4 regions of the Clostridium sp. 001 genome follow, and region 1 is predicted to be linked to each of the others. Evidence: riboswitches for the same ligand, from Rfam matches in the RefSeq annotation. Region 1 holds a riboswitch; each other region holds the start of a gene.

Region 1 (3,198 bases):
GGTATGGAAATAAATGAAAAAAATTATAATTTTAATAAAGAAGCATTTATAAATTCAAATAGTAAAGAAAAAATAATGTATTGCCCATTTTGCGGAGCGCCAATTGAATATTTAATAGAAAATGGACAAAAAATAAAATATGATAGAAATAAATTGAATCAAAATTCCTTGAAAATAATAGATCATGCAGTTAAATTGGAAGTTTTTAATGGAGATTTTTATAAGAAAGCTTCATATATGGCAAAAGATAAAAATGTAAAAAGTATGTTTAAGTCTTTATCAAGCATAGAATATATGCATGCTAGAATTCATAAGAAAATAGCCGGCATTAAAGAAATGCCAGTACTTAAGGATATGGATTATTCAAAATATAATACCGATGAAAATTTGCTTGCTGCAGCTTGTCAAAGAGAAAAGCATGCTGTAGCGTATTATAAAAAGTATGAAAAAGAAATCCATGAAGAAAACATTGCAAAGATATTTAATGCACTTTCTAAGGTTGAAGAGGAACATGTAAAGCTTACAGGTGAATAATTTAAAAGAATTGCGAAACAAAGTTTCACAAGTTAAGAATTAATAATGAAAAATTAATAGTAAAGGATGATTTTTAGCTATCGCAAAAAATCTTTAAATCTATATTAACCAGCAATGTTTCGCTTTAGCTAAACGAGAGCCATGAAAAGCTTAATCAAAGATTTTTTGTAGTGTAACGGAAAAAAATCCACATTAACTATTAATTCTTCATTATTAACTATTAATTAAAATATGTATTATTTATAACTAAAAATAAACTTATGCACAGAAACATTTTTACAATAATGAAGCCCATTTAAATATAAGGTTGTAAAAACATTCGGAGTATAAGCTTATTTTTCGTTTTGAAACTCTATCCCCTAAAATGCTGGAATTATGTTTCCATTATATTTTTCCTGTATAAACTTCTTAATTGATGGATCATTAACGGCTTTTGCCAATGCCTTAATATAAGGTTTGTCTTTATTTTCCTTTTTAACAGCAATTATATTAGCATAAGGTGAATCCTTAGATTCTATGGCAATAGCATCTTTAAGTGGATTTAGCTTTGCCTGAAGTGCATAGTTTGTATTTATAACTGCCGCATCTACTTCTGTTAAAGTTCTTGGAAGTTGTGGTGCATCAAGCTCCTGGAATTTTAAGTTTTTCTTGTTTTCAGTTATATCTAACTTTGAAATAAGATCTCCGCTCTTTACTTTTATAATTCCTTCATGAGCCAATAATTTTAATGCTCTTGCACCATTTGTAGGATCGTTTGGTATTGCAATTTCAGCACCATTTTTCAAATCTTTTAAACTCTTAATTTTATTGGAATAAACCCCCATAGGTTCAAGATGTACTTTTGCTACATAATCTAAATTTGTATTGTTCTTTTTATTGAATTCATTTAAATATGGAATATGTTGAAAAAAGTTTGCATCTATATCTCCTGAATCCAAAGCCTTATTAGGAGTTACATAGTCTGTAAACTGAACTATTTGTAAATCGTATCCTTGTTTCTTTAGTATAGGCTTTACCTTTTCTAGTATTTCAGCATGAGGCTGTGGAGATGCCCCTACTTTTATTACTTTTTTGTCATCACCTTTACTACTGCTTGAAGAACTTGTACTGCTTTGCGCACCACATCCAGCTAATGCCAAGATCAATGTTAACGATAAAATAACTGTAATTAATTTTTTCATTTTGATTCCCTCCAATTATAAAATAATAGACAATTTCTAAGCATTAAGCTGAAATATAAAATTTTCATATCATATTTTCAATTTAAAACCAAATAAAGCTCGAGGAACAACCTCGAGCTAAAAATCTCAATGATCCTCTCATCTTCCAGCTTATGCTGCAGGAATTAGCACCACTATACTATTAAAAATAGTATTGGTTGCCGGGCTTCATAGGGCCAGTCCCTCCACCTCTCTTGATAAGTTAATATTAAATTTTGTTAACTTGTGATTTACATTATAACAGCGAAATTTAAAGATGTCAACAACAACATTTTCTGTTCTTAAAGATTTTTTACTTTACTTTTAACTTAATATTTTTCCTTAACCATAAAGCCACATTTAGGATAAACTAGTTATCCTGTGGTTCTTTATTTTATATGGAAAATGTATAAAATAAATATTAGACATAGTAATTGAAAAATATTAAATAACAAGTTCAGTGGAGGAATTAACATGAAAATAGGAGTTATAATGGGTGGAATATCTTCTGAAAGAGAGGTTTCACTAAATTCAGGTAAAGAAATAGTAAACTGCTTAGATAAAAATAAATATGAGGTTGTACCCATTGTCATAGATAAAAAGAGAGATGTACTTGAAAAAGTAAAAGATATAGATTTTGCCTTTATTGCACTTCATGGTAAATTTGGTGAAGATGGTACTATACAATCAGTACTTGAAACCATGGATATACCTTACTCAGGATGCGGACCTTTGACAAGTGCCATTTGCATGGACAAAGATATGAGTAAAAAAGTGTTAAAATCTGCAGATATAAATACTGCCAAATGGATTTGTGTTAAATCTATAGAAGAAATTGATTATGATAAATTGGATGAGATAGGCTATCCTGTAGTTGTAAAGCCTAACTGTGGTGGTTCAAGTGTTGCTACTAATATAGTTAAGAAAAAAGAAGATATTGAAAATAATGTAAAGTTAGCTCTAGATTATGACACTGAAGTTGTTATTGAGAAATATATACAGGGAGATGAAATAACATGCTGTATGTTAAAAGGTAAAACTCTTCCTGTAATTGCAATAAAACCTAATGCAGAATTCTTTGACTACACTGCAAAATATGCAGATGGTGGTTCTGATGAAATAGTTGTAGAACTTGAAAAATCTCTTCAAGAAAAAGTTGAAAAAATATGTGTTCAATGCTGGGAAGTTCTCAAATGCAAAAGCTATGCAAGGGTAGATATGATAGTTGAAAATGGTATTCCTTATGTGCTTGAACTAAACACTTTACCAGGCCTTACAAAAAATAGCCTATTTCCTAAGAGTGCTGGTGGAGTTGATATATCCTTTTCTCAACTATTGGATAAAGTAATTCAATATTCACTCTAATTTTTGTGGAATTTCTAATTTGAAGTTACATTCATAGACATCAATAGATTTTTATTAATTGAAAATTATATTCTAAGTTAAGAATTAATAATCATCTATA
Region 2 (3,198 bases), 1.9 Mb from region 1:
AACATTTCCAGGTTTTTTAAGCTGGAAAAAGTCTGCTGCTTCATCGGCATCTTTAAATACAAAGGATGTAGTCTGGTAGATTGGAACTGCTCTTGCACCTGTAGTTGGGTCAGGCACCTGGCCTGCATGTACTTGTAATGTTTCAAATGATAACTTTCTTTCTTCACTCATTGGTTATTCCTCCTAATACTTTTTTTAATATTTTGGACGAAACTTCTATAACCTGGCAGAATAAAAAAATCTTCTTGTAAGATAAGTTACAAGAAGATTCTATCTTCATGCTTCTCATCTTTCAGGTTTACACCTGCTGGAATTAGCACCGTTGAATGAAAATGATCATTCAGGTTGCTGGGCATCATAGGGCCAGTCCCTCTGCCACTCTGGATAAGAAGTTCCGTATTCGATTGAGAAAATCATACCAGACATAGATAAGGTTTGTCAATAGAAAAATAAAAAAATATTTAGAAAATTTTATCTGATAGCTACCTACTGTAATACTCCCACTTCTATCAAAGTGGGAGAAATAAAGTTTTAAAGAGAGAGTGACTATCATTAAATCAAAGATTTGGAATATCTGCTTTTCCCACTAAGTAAGATTCATTGATATTACGAATTATAGTAAAATAGTCATGTAAATAGTATTGACAATTGATAGTTAAAGTATTAATATTAAAGCACTTTTATCACGAGAGGTGGAGGGACTGGCCCAGTGAAACCCAACAACCGGCACTAAAGTGCATCGGTGCTAATTCCTGCAGAATAAAACAAATTCTGAAAGATAAGGAAAGTTGATTTTGTCAAATTTAAAGTTGCTTTTCTGATTGAAGGGCAGCTTTTTTGTATAATTTAATAAAAATGTATTTCGCAGTTTAAAAAAATTGCAAAGCAATTTTTTACAAGTTAAGAATTAATAATGAAAAATTAATAGTGAAGGATGATTTTTAGCTGTCGCAAAAAATCCACATTAACTATTAATTCTTCATTCTTAACTATTAATTAAAAAAGTTGAGTAAATAAATATTAATTTTAAATAATATTAATGTATATTTATACAATCATAAAATATTAAATAATTTGATGTATTGTAGAAAATTTGTTTAAAGTTTAAAATTTTATACAAGAAGTAATGGATTAAATAATTTGAACATGAAACTTGTATTTGAAAAAGGAGTGCAGCGAATGTTATTTAAAGATTTATTAAATAAGTTTAACGACAAATTTGTTTTTTTTGATGGAGCTATGGGAACCATGCTTCAAAGAGCAGGGCTTAAAGTAGGTGAACTTCCAGAAACATTAAATATCACAAATTCAGAGATCATAAGAAAAGTACATAGGGAATACTTAAATGCAGGATCAGATATCATAATAACAAATACTTTTGGTGCCAATGAACTTAAGTATAGTTCTTCTGATTATACAATAAAAGATGTAATTACAGCTGGAGTAAAAATTGTAAAGGAAGAGGCAAAGGATAAATTAGTAGCACTTGATATAGGACCTACAGGACAGGTTATGGAGCCTACAGGGAGTTTAAGTTTTGAATCTGCATATGAATTGTTTAAAAGTCAGGTTATTATAGGGGAAAAAGCGGGAGCAGACATAATCCTAATAGAAACTATGTCTGATTTGTACGAAGCAAAGGCAGCTATTCTTGCAGCAAAAGAAAATAGTTCTCTTCCAATATTTTGTACAATGACTTTCCAGCAGGATGGAAGAACTCTAATGGGAACAGATCCGAAAACTATGGTATTTGTGCTTGAATCGTTGGGGGTGGACGCCCTTGGAGTGAATTGTTCCTTGGGACCGGAAGAATTGCAAGATATTGTAGATGAAATCTTAAAGTATTCTTCTATACCCGTTATAGTTCAGCCTAATGCAGGACTCCCAAAGTATGATGGTGAAAATACGATTTATGATATAACTTCAGATGAGTTTGCAGAAAACGTAGTGATTATGGCAAAAAAAGGAGTTAGGTTTTTTGGAGGATGCTGCGGAACAAGTCCTGAATTTATAAAAACTATGGTAGAAAGTTTGAAAAATACAGTACCTTTAGAGATAAAAGAAAAAAATTATACCGCAGTGTGTTCAGCTAGGAATACTGTGTTTTTAGGTAATAGGATAAAATTTATAGGAGAGAGAATTAATCCTACAGGTAGAGATATTTATAAGAAAGAGCTTAAAGAAAGAAAGGTAAATTTTATACAGAAAGAAGCAGTGCAGCAAAAAGAAGAAGGGGCGCATATACTTGGACTCAATGTAGGACTTCCTGAGATTGATGAAGTTGAAACTATGAAAGAAGCAGTAAAGGCAATACAAAAAGTAGTACAATTGCCTATAGATATAGATAGTCCAAATCCTAAAGTTTTAGAGGCTGGAGTTAGGGTTTATAACGGTAAACCTATAATAAATTCAGTAAATGGTAGAAAAAAGTGTATGGAAGAAGTATTTCCAATAGTAAAGAAGTATGGAGGCTGTGTTATAGCACTTACTATAGATGAAAATGGAATACCTGATACCGCAGAGGGGAGGGTAAAGATTGCAGAGAAGATAATCAAAACTGCTGAAAACTATGGCATCAAGAGAAAGGACATAATAGTTGATTGTCTTACGTTAACTGCATCTGCCCAGCAAAAAGAAGTTCTTGAAACAATAAAGGCTATAAAGATTTTAAAGGAACAATTTGGAGTAAAAACTACCCTTGGAGTAAGCAATATATCCTATGGACTACCTAGAAGATGTATATTAAATAGAACTTTTCTTGCACTTGCCCTTCAGGCAGGACTTGACTTGCCAATAATAAATACAGCGGATAAAGGTGTGAAAGATATTATTTCAGCTTTTGAGGTATTGACAAACATAGATAAAGAAGGGAAGGAATACGTAAAAAAATATAGCAGTAAATCTGAAGGCGAAAAAGCAAAATGGGGAAGTGATATTCCTAATTCAGGTGAAAATGATAAAAATCTAAAACAGGCGATTATTGATGGAATGGAAGAGGAAGCAGTAGAGCTAACTTGTAAGCTCTTGAAAAGTAAGAAGTCAGTAGATATAGTAAATTCCCATATAATCCCGGCGCTAGATGAGGTGGGCATACAATATGAGAACAAGGATATATTTTTACCACAGTTAATACAATCAGCTGAAACTGTAAAGCAATCTTTTGAAATAATAAAGAAAGATATGCTTAAAAATGGCGAA
Region 3 (3,198 bases), 720 kb from region 1:
TTTTAGAATAATAAAAACAGGAGTTAAAATATTGCGAAGCAAAGCTTTTGAAAATAACAAAGTTTAAAGAACAAAGAACAGATAAAGGTGATTTTCCTCGTACCTCAGCAAATCTACAATTTTAATATTTTCTGACGTTAGGAAGAAAATTATCCTTATTTGATATTTAAACTTTGTTATTTGTTCTTTAAAAAAATTGCTTCGCAAAGTTCTTATATTAAGTTAATTTCTTATGTGCAAAAGTTGAGTCACTTATATATAAAACATACTAGCATTTACTATGTTCAAAACTTTCAACGGCTCTTTTGGCCCAACTAGAATCTTTATACATAGCTCTTCCTACACCTATGAGATCAGCTTTTACATCTACAAGCAGTTCCTCTGCAGCTTCAGCTTTTGTAATGCCTCCAGTTAATATAACAGGGATTGATACAAACTGTTTCAAGCTTCCACTGAGTTCTGAGAAATATCCTTGAGAGTTATTTCCCGGTACAGTAAATCTGCAAAATCCTCCTGAAATATCTAAAACATCCAGACCCGCTTTTTCAAATTCACAAACTGCAGCTTTACTATCTTCAAGTGTAGTTCCACCTTCCATGTAATCAGAAGCTCCCAATCTCATAAAAATTGGAAATTCATTTCCTACAGCTTCACGTACAGCCTTTATAACTTGAAGATGAATTTTAATTCTATTCTTTACATCATCTCCACCATATTCATCAGTTCTCTTGTTTGTAAGGGGAGAATAGAATTGATTTAAGAGATATCCATGGGCAGAGTGAATTTCTACTCCATCAAAACCCGCCGCCTTTACACGCACAGCAGCATCCTTAAAGCTTTTAACTATATCTTGAATTTCATCATAAGTAAGCTCTCTTGGAATACCCGATTTCATAAAAGGATTTTCCACAGCTGAAGGTGCAACTAAAACACTTCCTGTAACTGCCACCGTGGTTGCACTCCCAGCATGATTAAGCTGCATAACTGCCTTGCAACCGTTTTTATGAATAGTATCAGCTACTTTTCTTAAACCTTCTATTGTACTGTCATCTGCAACAGAAAGCTGATTTTTACTAGCTTTTCCTTCTTGTTCAATAAAGCTGTGTTCAACTATAATGAGTGATAAATATCCTCCTCTAGATATTTCATCATAATGTTCTAAGAGCTTACTACTTACTTTTCCATCATCTTCAGATTTCTCTGTAGCCATAGGCGGCATAATTAATCTATTTTTTAAAACTAATTTACCACTGTTTAGTGGCTCAAGTAAATGTGTCATAATTTCCCTCCTGCATCTAAATTTAACTTAAATTTTATCATAGCAGACATTAAAAAACAAGTAGTGCTTTCTTGTGACAAATTTAGCATTTAAATTGTATATTTATAAAGAAATTTAGGAACTTATTTATAGTTCAATTATATAAATTACAACTTTAATCTTTCAAAAAAAGTTATTGACAACAGGACAATCTTGGTAGTATACTACTAACTAAATTAAATAAAATCTTATCAAGAGAGGTTGAGGGACTGGCCCTATGAAACCCAACAACCAGCATTTTCATTTAAATGTATTGGTGTTAATTCCTGCAGATTATTTCTGATAGATGAGATAATTGATTTTTAATATCATGATATTAAAAGGTCATTTTTCTTATCTTATAGAAAAATGACCTTATTTTTCTATAAGATAAACCATTCGATTTGCGCAAATCAAATATTCCGATAAGATTTCCATTTAATTAATAAAAATATAAGTAAAAACCTATTCGCTAAGGAGTGAACAATATGAGCAAAGAAAACTCTAAAGGCATTAATGCCCTTAAAAAAAATCAACTTAATTTTGTAGAAGTTATTGCACTTTCAGTTGCAATAATAGCACCTACTTTTGCTATGTCAATGAATGTAGGACTTATGGCATCAACAGTATCTTACTCTGTAAGTGCAGTATTTGTTATATCAACTATACTAATGGGCTTTGTAGCCGTATCTTTTATAAAATTCAATGAATATTTTCCATCTGCAGGTTCGGTTTATACATTTACAGAAAGATCTTTGGGTAAAAAAGCTGCTTCAATATCAGGATGGGCTCTTCTTCTTACCTATATAGGATTTTCTGCTGGATGTTCTTCTGCTTTTGGATCTCTTTTTTCTAGCTTTATTAAAGAATTAACTGGAATAAGCATATCCTGGATTATATTTGCACTAATTTGTGAGGTATTTATATGGTTTGTATCTTATAGTGATGTAAAATTAAGTACAAACATTATGCTTGTCATAGAAGCTGTATCAATCCTCCTCGTAATATTGCTTTCAGTGGTCATTCTTGTAAAAGTTGGTTCAACAAAAGGATTAAGTTTAGTTCCTTTTAAAGGAAATGGAAATAAATTTTCAAATTATGGTGCTGGAATCGTATATGCAATACTATGCTTTGGCGGTTTTGAGGGGGCATCAAGTCTTGGTGAAGAAAGTAAAAATCCTAAGAAATCAATACCTCTTGCAATTGCAAGTACAGTTGTTGTAACCGGACTTATATTCGTATTCGTAAGTTATGCTGAGGTTATAGGATTTGGAGTATCGCCTTCAGGAATAGGTGCTCTAACAAAGTCACCATCTACTATAGTAGACCTTTCTAAAAATTATATAGGAAGTGTATTTACTATATTAATTACGCTGGCTATCAGCATTTCCGCTTTTTCAACTGCTTTAGGATCTATGACTGCAGGTTCAAGGCTTTTATATTCAATGAGTAAAGATGGTAATGTTCCACAAATTTTTTCTGGCGTACACTCTAAACACCATACTCCTTATGTAGCTTTAAACATCATACTTGCAATAATAATAGTTCCAGTTTTAGCACTTTTTAGGCATGATGGAGTAGAAGTATTTGGATATATAGGAACAATAGGTGCACTTGCATTACTTATTGCTTACTTCATAACAAGCTTGGGTTCACTTATATACTTTGGAAAGAAAAAAATATGGACATGGCAGCTTATTATACCAGTTGTAGCTCTACTTGTTTTAGCATTTACCTTTTATTCAAATATTTATCCTATACCAGCCTTTCCTAATAATATATTTCCTTATATAGTTTTGGCATGGATAATAGTAGGTTTTAGTATTACCTCTATTTATAAAAAAAGATCAGTTTTACCTGCAGCTTCTAAAGAGAAGGTTGCTAATTAATATACTATTTAA
Region 4 (3,198 bases), 1.6 Mb from region 1:
CTGCCACATCTCCAAGTCCACCTCCGCCTACTGTACCTGCCATAGCTGAACATCCAACTACACTTATTACAGTGAGTGTTATACCAAGCACTATAGATGGCAGTGCCTCTTTAATCATAACTTTAAATATTATCTGCATATTACTTGCACCAAACGATTTTGCAGCTTCTATTATTCCCGGATCTATTTCTTTAAGTGAAGATTCAATTACCCTCGATGCAAAAGGTGCTGCTGCTATTGTAATAGGAACTATTGCTGCTGTTGTACCTATGGTTTTTCCAACAATAAGCTTTGTAAAAGGAAAAATTGCTATCATAAGTATTATAAAAGGAAATGATCTCAATAAATTTACTATTACATCCAATACCTTGTAGACTACTTTATTAGGCTTTAATCCACCAGGTTCAGTTACAACTAGCAAAATAGCAGGTATAAATCCTATAATTACTGCAAGTATTGTAGAAACTATAACCATATAAAATGTTTGTCCAATAGCAGGAAGTAGTATTTCCTGAAATGTTTCACTAAATCCCATGTTTACTCTACCTCCCAGTTAACATTTTTTGAAGAAAGATAATTACATATACTTTCCTTGTCTTTATCATTTACATTTATAACCAGACTTCCTAAAACATCACTGCGGAATCTTTCAAGTTTTCCCCATACTATAGAAAACTTTATATTCAAATCTATAGCCATAGAGGTTATTAAATTGTCCTGGCTTATTTCCTTAGGAAAGAATATTCTTATGTTTATACCTTCATCTGGAAGTAAACTATCATTTCCAAGCAGCTTCTTTAGATTTTTTCCTGGTTTTAAAAATATTTCTTCTACATTTCCAGAAGTTTTGATTTCACCTTCATCTATAATAGCGATTTTACTACATATTTCTTTTATAACTTCCATTTGATGGGTTACAACTACTATGGTTATTTTAAATTCATTGTTTATTTTTCTCAAAAGCTCAAGTATTGACTTAGTAGTATTTGGGTCAAGTGCAGATGTGGCTTCGTCACAAAGTAGTATACTTGGATTTAGCGCCAAAGCTCTTGCAATAGCTACTCTTTGCTTTTGTCCACCACTTAATTCAGACGGCATGCTCTTTGCTTTATCACTAAGGCCTACTAAATTTAATAATTCCTTTACCCTAGTTTTTATTTTACTTTTTTCTAATCCCCAGACTTCAAGTGGAAGTGATATATTATCATATACATTTTTTCTGTTTAATAAATTAAAATTTTGAAATATCATTCCCAAGTTTTTTCTAAAAGTCCTTATTTCTTTACCTTTTAAGTCTTTTACTTCTTTACCCATTACCTTTATGCTTCCTGTGTCATAGCTTTCAAGACCATTCAAGCACCTTAAAAGTGTAGATTTTCCAGCACCACTGTGGCCAACTATTCCAAATATTTCACCTTCTTGTATATGAAGATTTATACTTTTCAGCACACTTTTATTGTTAAAACTTTTGCCTACATTATTAATATCTATCAATATTCTTTACCCTCCCATATCAATTTTAAGAAAAAATAAAAGCCTGAGAAAAATCTCAGACTTAGTTAACTTAAAATTTCTCTCATCTTTCAGCTATCGCTGCAGGATTTAGCACCATTATACACTGTACTGGTTGCTGGATTTCATAGGGCCCGTTCCCTCAATCACTCTTGATAAGTTCAAGATTTATATTTAATTATGCTTTTAATTATAGACGTGACCATTTATTATGTCAATACACCCTATCTAAAAATGTTATAATTGTCTTAACTCAAAAACTCTGGAGGAATACCTATGAACAAAAATATAAACATTTTAATAGTAGAAGATGATACAGATATAAATAAGTTATTATGCAGGATACTAGAAAAAAATAATTACAATGTCCGCGGGGCTTTTTCAGGTACTGAAGCTGAAATGTGCATTGAAAAATATGACTTTCAGCTAATTTTACTTGACTTGATGCTCCCTGGTATTACAGGAGAAAAGCTTATAGAAAAAATACGAAAGATTAAAACTATGCCTGTCATTGTAATATCTGCAAAAACAGCTCAAGAAACAAAAATTCAAGTTTTAAAACTAGGAGCAGATGATTTCATATCAAAACCTTTCGATGTAGAAGAAGTACTGGCAAGAGTTTGTGCACAACTTAGAAGATATATGATATTTTCAAACTCAAATGAAAAACAAAACATATTAACCTATAAAAATATGACCTTAGATCGGGAAAATCACAAAGTTTTTATAAGTTCTCAGGAAGTAATATTAACTATAAGGGAGTTTTGTATACTAGAACTTCTAATGTCTTACCCCAAAAAAGTATTTACAAAAGCTAATTTATTTGAACATGTATGGAAAGATAAATTTATAAGCGATGATAACACCATAAATGTGCATATGAGCAACCTTCGCTCTAAAATAGCTAAAATTGACCCGGACACAGAATACATACATACCGTTTGGGGAATAGGTTTTAAGATGAAAGATTAAACTTAATGATTTCTTAAGTTTTTCTTTAATGTATCTTGCTGATTTTGTTCTAATATAAAATCAACAAGAAAATGGAGGTTGATATCATGAATGATTTAGTACTTCATACAAAAAATCTTACTAAAAAATACAAAAATCACAAGGCACTTGATAATGTAAATATTAAGATAAGTAAAGGTGACATATACGGTCTTGTAGGCAAAAATGGCGCTGGCAAGACAACCCTTATGAGAATAATAACAGGTCTTTCTTTGCAAGATAACGGTGATATAGAATTATTTTCAAAAACAAGCAAAGACGAATTAAACAAAGAGCGAATGAGAACAGGATGCATAATAGAAACACCCAGCTTTTTTCCTTATCTCTCAGGCAAAAAAAATCTTGAATACTATAGAATTCAAAAAGGAATTCCTGAAAAAGACTGTGTGGATAAAGTACTTAATACAGTAGGTCTTTCGGATACAGGTAATAAAAAATTCAAACATTATTCTCTTGGCATGAAGCAGCGTCTTGGCCTGGCCCTAGCTTTAATTGCAAGTCCAGATTTTTTAATTTTAGACGAACCTATAAATGGTCTTGATCCTGTTGGTATAGTGATGTTTAGAGATATATTAAAAAAATTAAATAGAGAAAAAAGTACAACTATATTAATTTCGAGCCACATTTTAGGGGAACTTTCTCAGCTTGCCACCACTTATGGCTTTATAGATAATG

Evidence for each region. Region 1 has a riboswitch for S-adenosylmethionine ahead of B5S50_RS05490 (MetQ/NlpA family ABC transporter substrate-binding protein). Riboswitches for the same ligand answer to the same signal wherever they lie in the genome.
Region 2: another riboswitch for S-adenosylmethionine. It lies ahead of B5S50_RS14405 (homocysteine S-methyltransferase family protein); the one in region 1 lies ahead of B5S50_RS05490 (MetQ/NlpA family ABC transporter substrate-binding protein).
Region 3: another riboswitch for S-adenosylmethionine. It lies ahead of B5S50_RS02155 (APC family permease); the one in region 1 lies ahead of B5S50_RS05490 (MetQ/NlpA family ABC transporter substrate-binding protein).
Region 4: another riboswitch for S-adenosylmethionine. It lies ahead of B5S50_RS13275 (methionine ABC transporter ATP-binding protein); the one in region 1 lies ahead of B5S50_RS05490 (MetQ/NlpA family ABC transporter substrate-binding protein).

What each region holds. Positions count from the first base shown of each region.
Region 1 covers NZ_CP020473.1:1,219,663-1,222,860, forward strand. Annotated here, with positions in the region: gene B5S50_RS05485 (ferritin family protein) at 1-534, shown strand, start outside; gene B5S50_RS05490 (MetQ/NlpA family ABC transporter substrate-binding protein) at 894-1,715, opposite strand; SAM riboswitch class I at 1,851-1,958, opposite strand; gene B5S50_RS05495 (D-alanine--D-alanine ligase) at 2,208-3,098, shown strand.
Region 2 covers NZ_CP020473.1:3,094,791-3,097,988, forward strand. Annotated here, with positions in the region: gene B5S50_RS14400 (O-acetylhomoserine aminocarboxypropyltransferase/cysteine synthase family protein) at 1-171, opposite strand, end outside; SAM riboswitch class I at 283-391, opposite strand; SAM riboswitch class I at 678-785, shown strand; gene B5S50_RS14405 (homocysteine S-methyltransferase family protein) at 1,180-3,198, shown strand, end outside.
Region 3 covers NZ_CP020473.1:501,422-504,619, forward strand. Annotated here, with positions in the region: gene B5S50_RS02145 (sugar-binding transcriptional regulator) at 1-6, shown strand, start outside; gene B5S50_RS02150 (NADH:flavin oxidoreductase) at 269-1,279, opposite strand; SAM riboswitch class I at 1,504-1,611, shown strand; gene B5S50_RS02155 (APC family permease) at 1,786-3,186, shown strand.
Region 4 covers NZ_CP020473.1:2,834,705-2,837,902, reverse strand. Annotated here, with positions in the region: gene B5S50_RS13280 (methionine ABC transporter permease) at 1-535, opposite strand, end outside; gene B5S50_RS13275 (methionine ABC transporter ATP-binding protein) at 538-1,494, opposite strand; SAM riboswitch class I at 1,574-1,674, opposite strand; gene B5S50_RS13270 (response regulator transcription factor) at 1,789-2,484, shown strand; gene B5S50_RS13265 (ATP-binding cassette domain-containing protein) at 2,571-3,198, shown strand, end outside.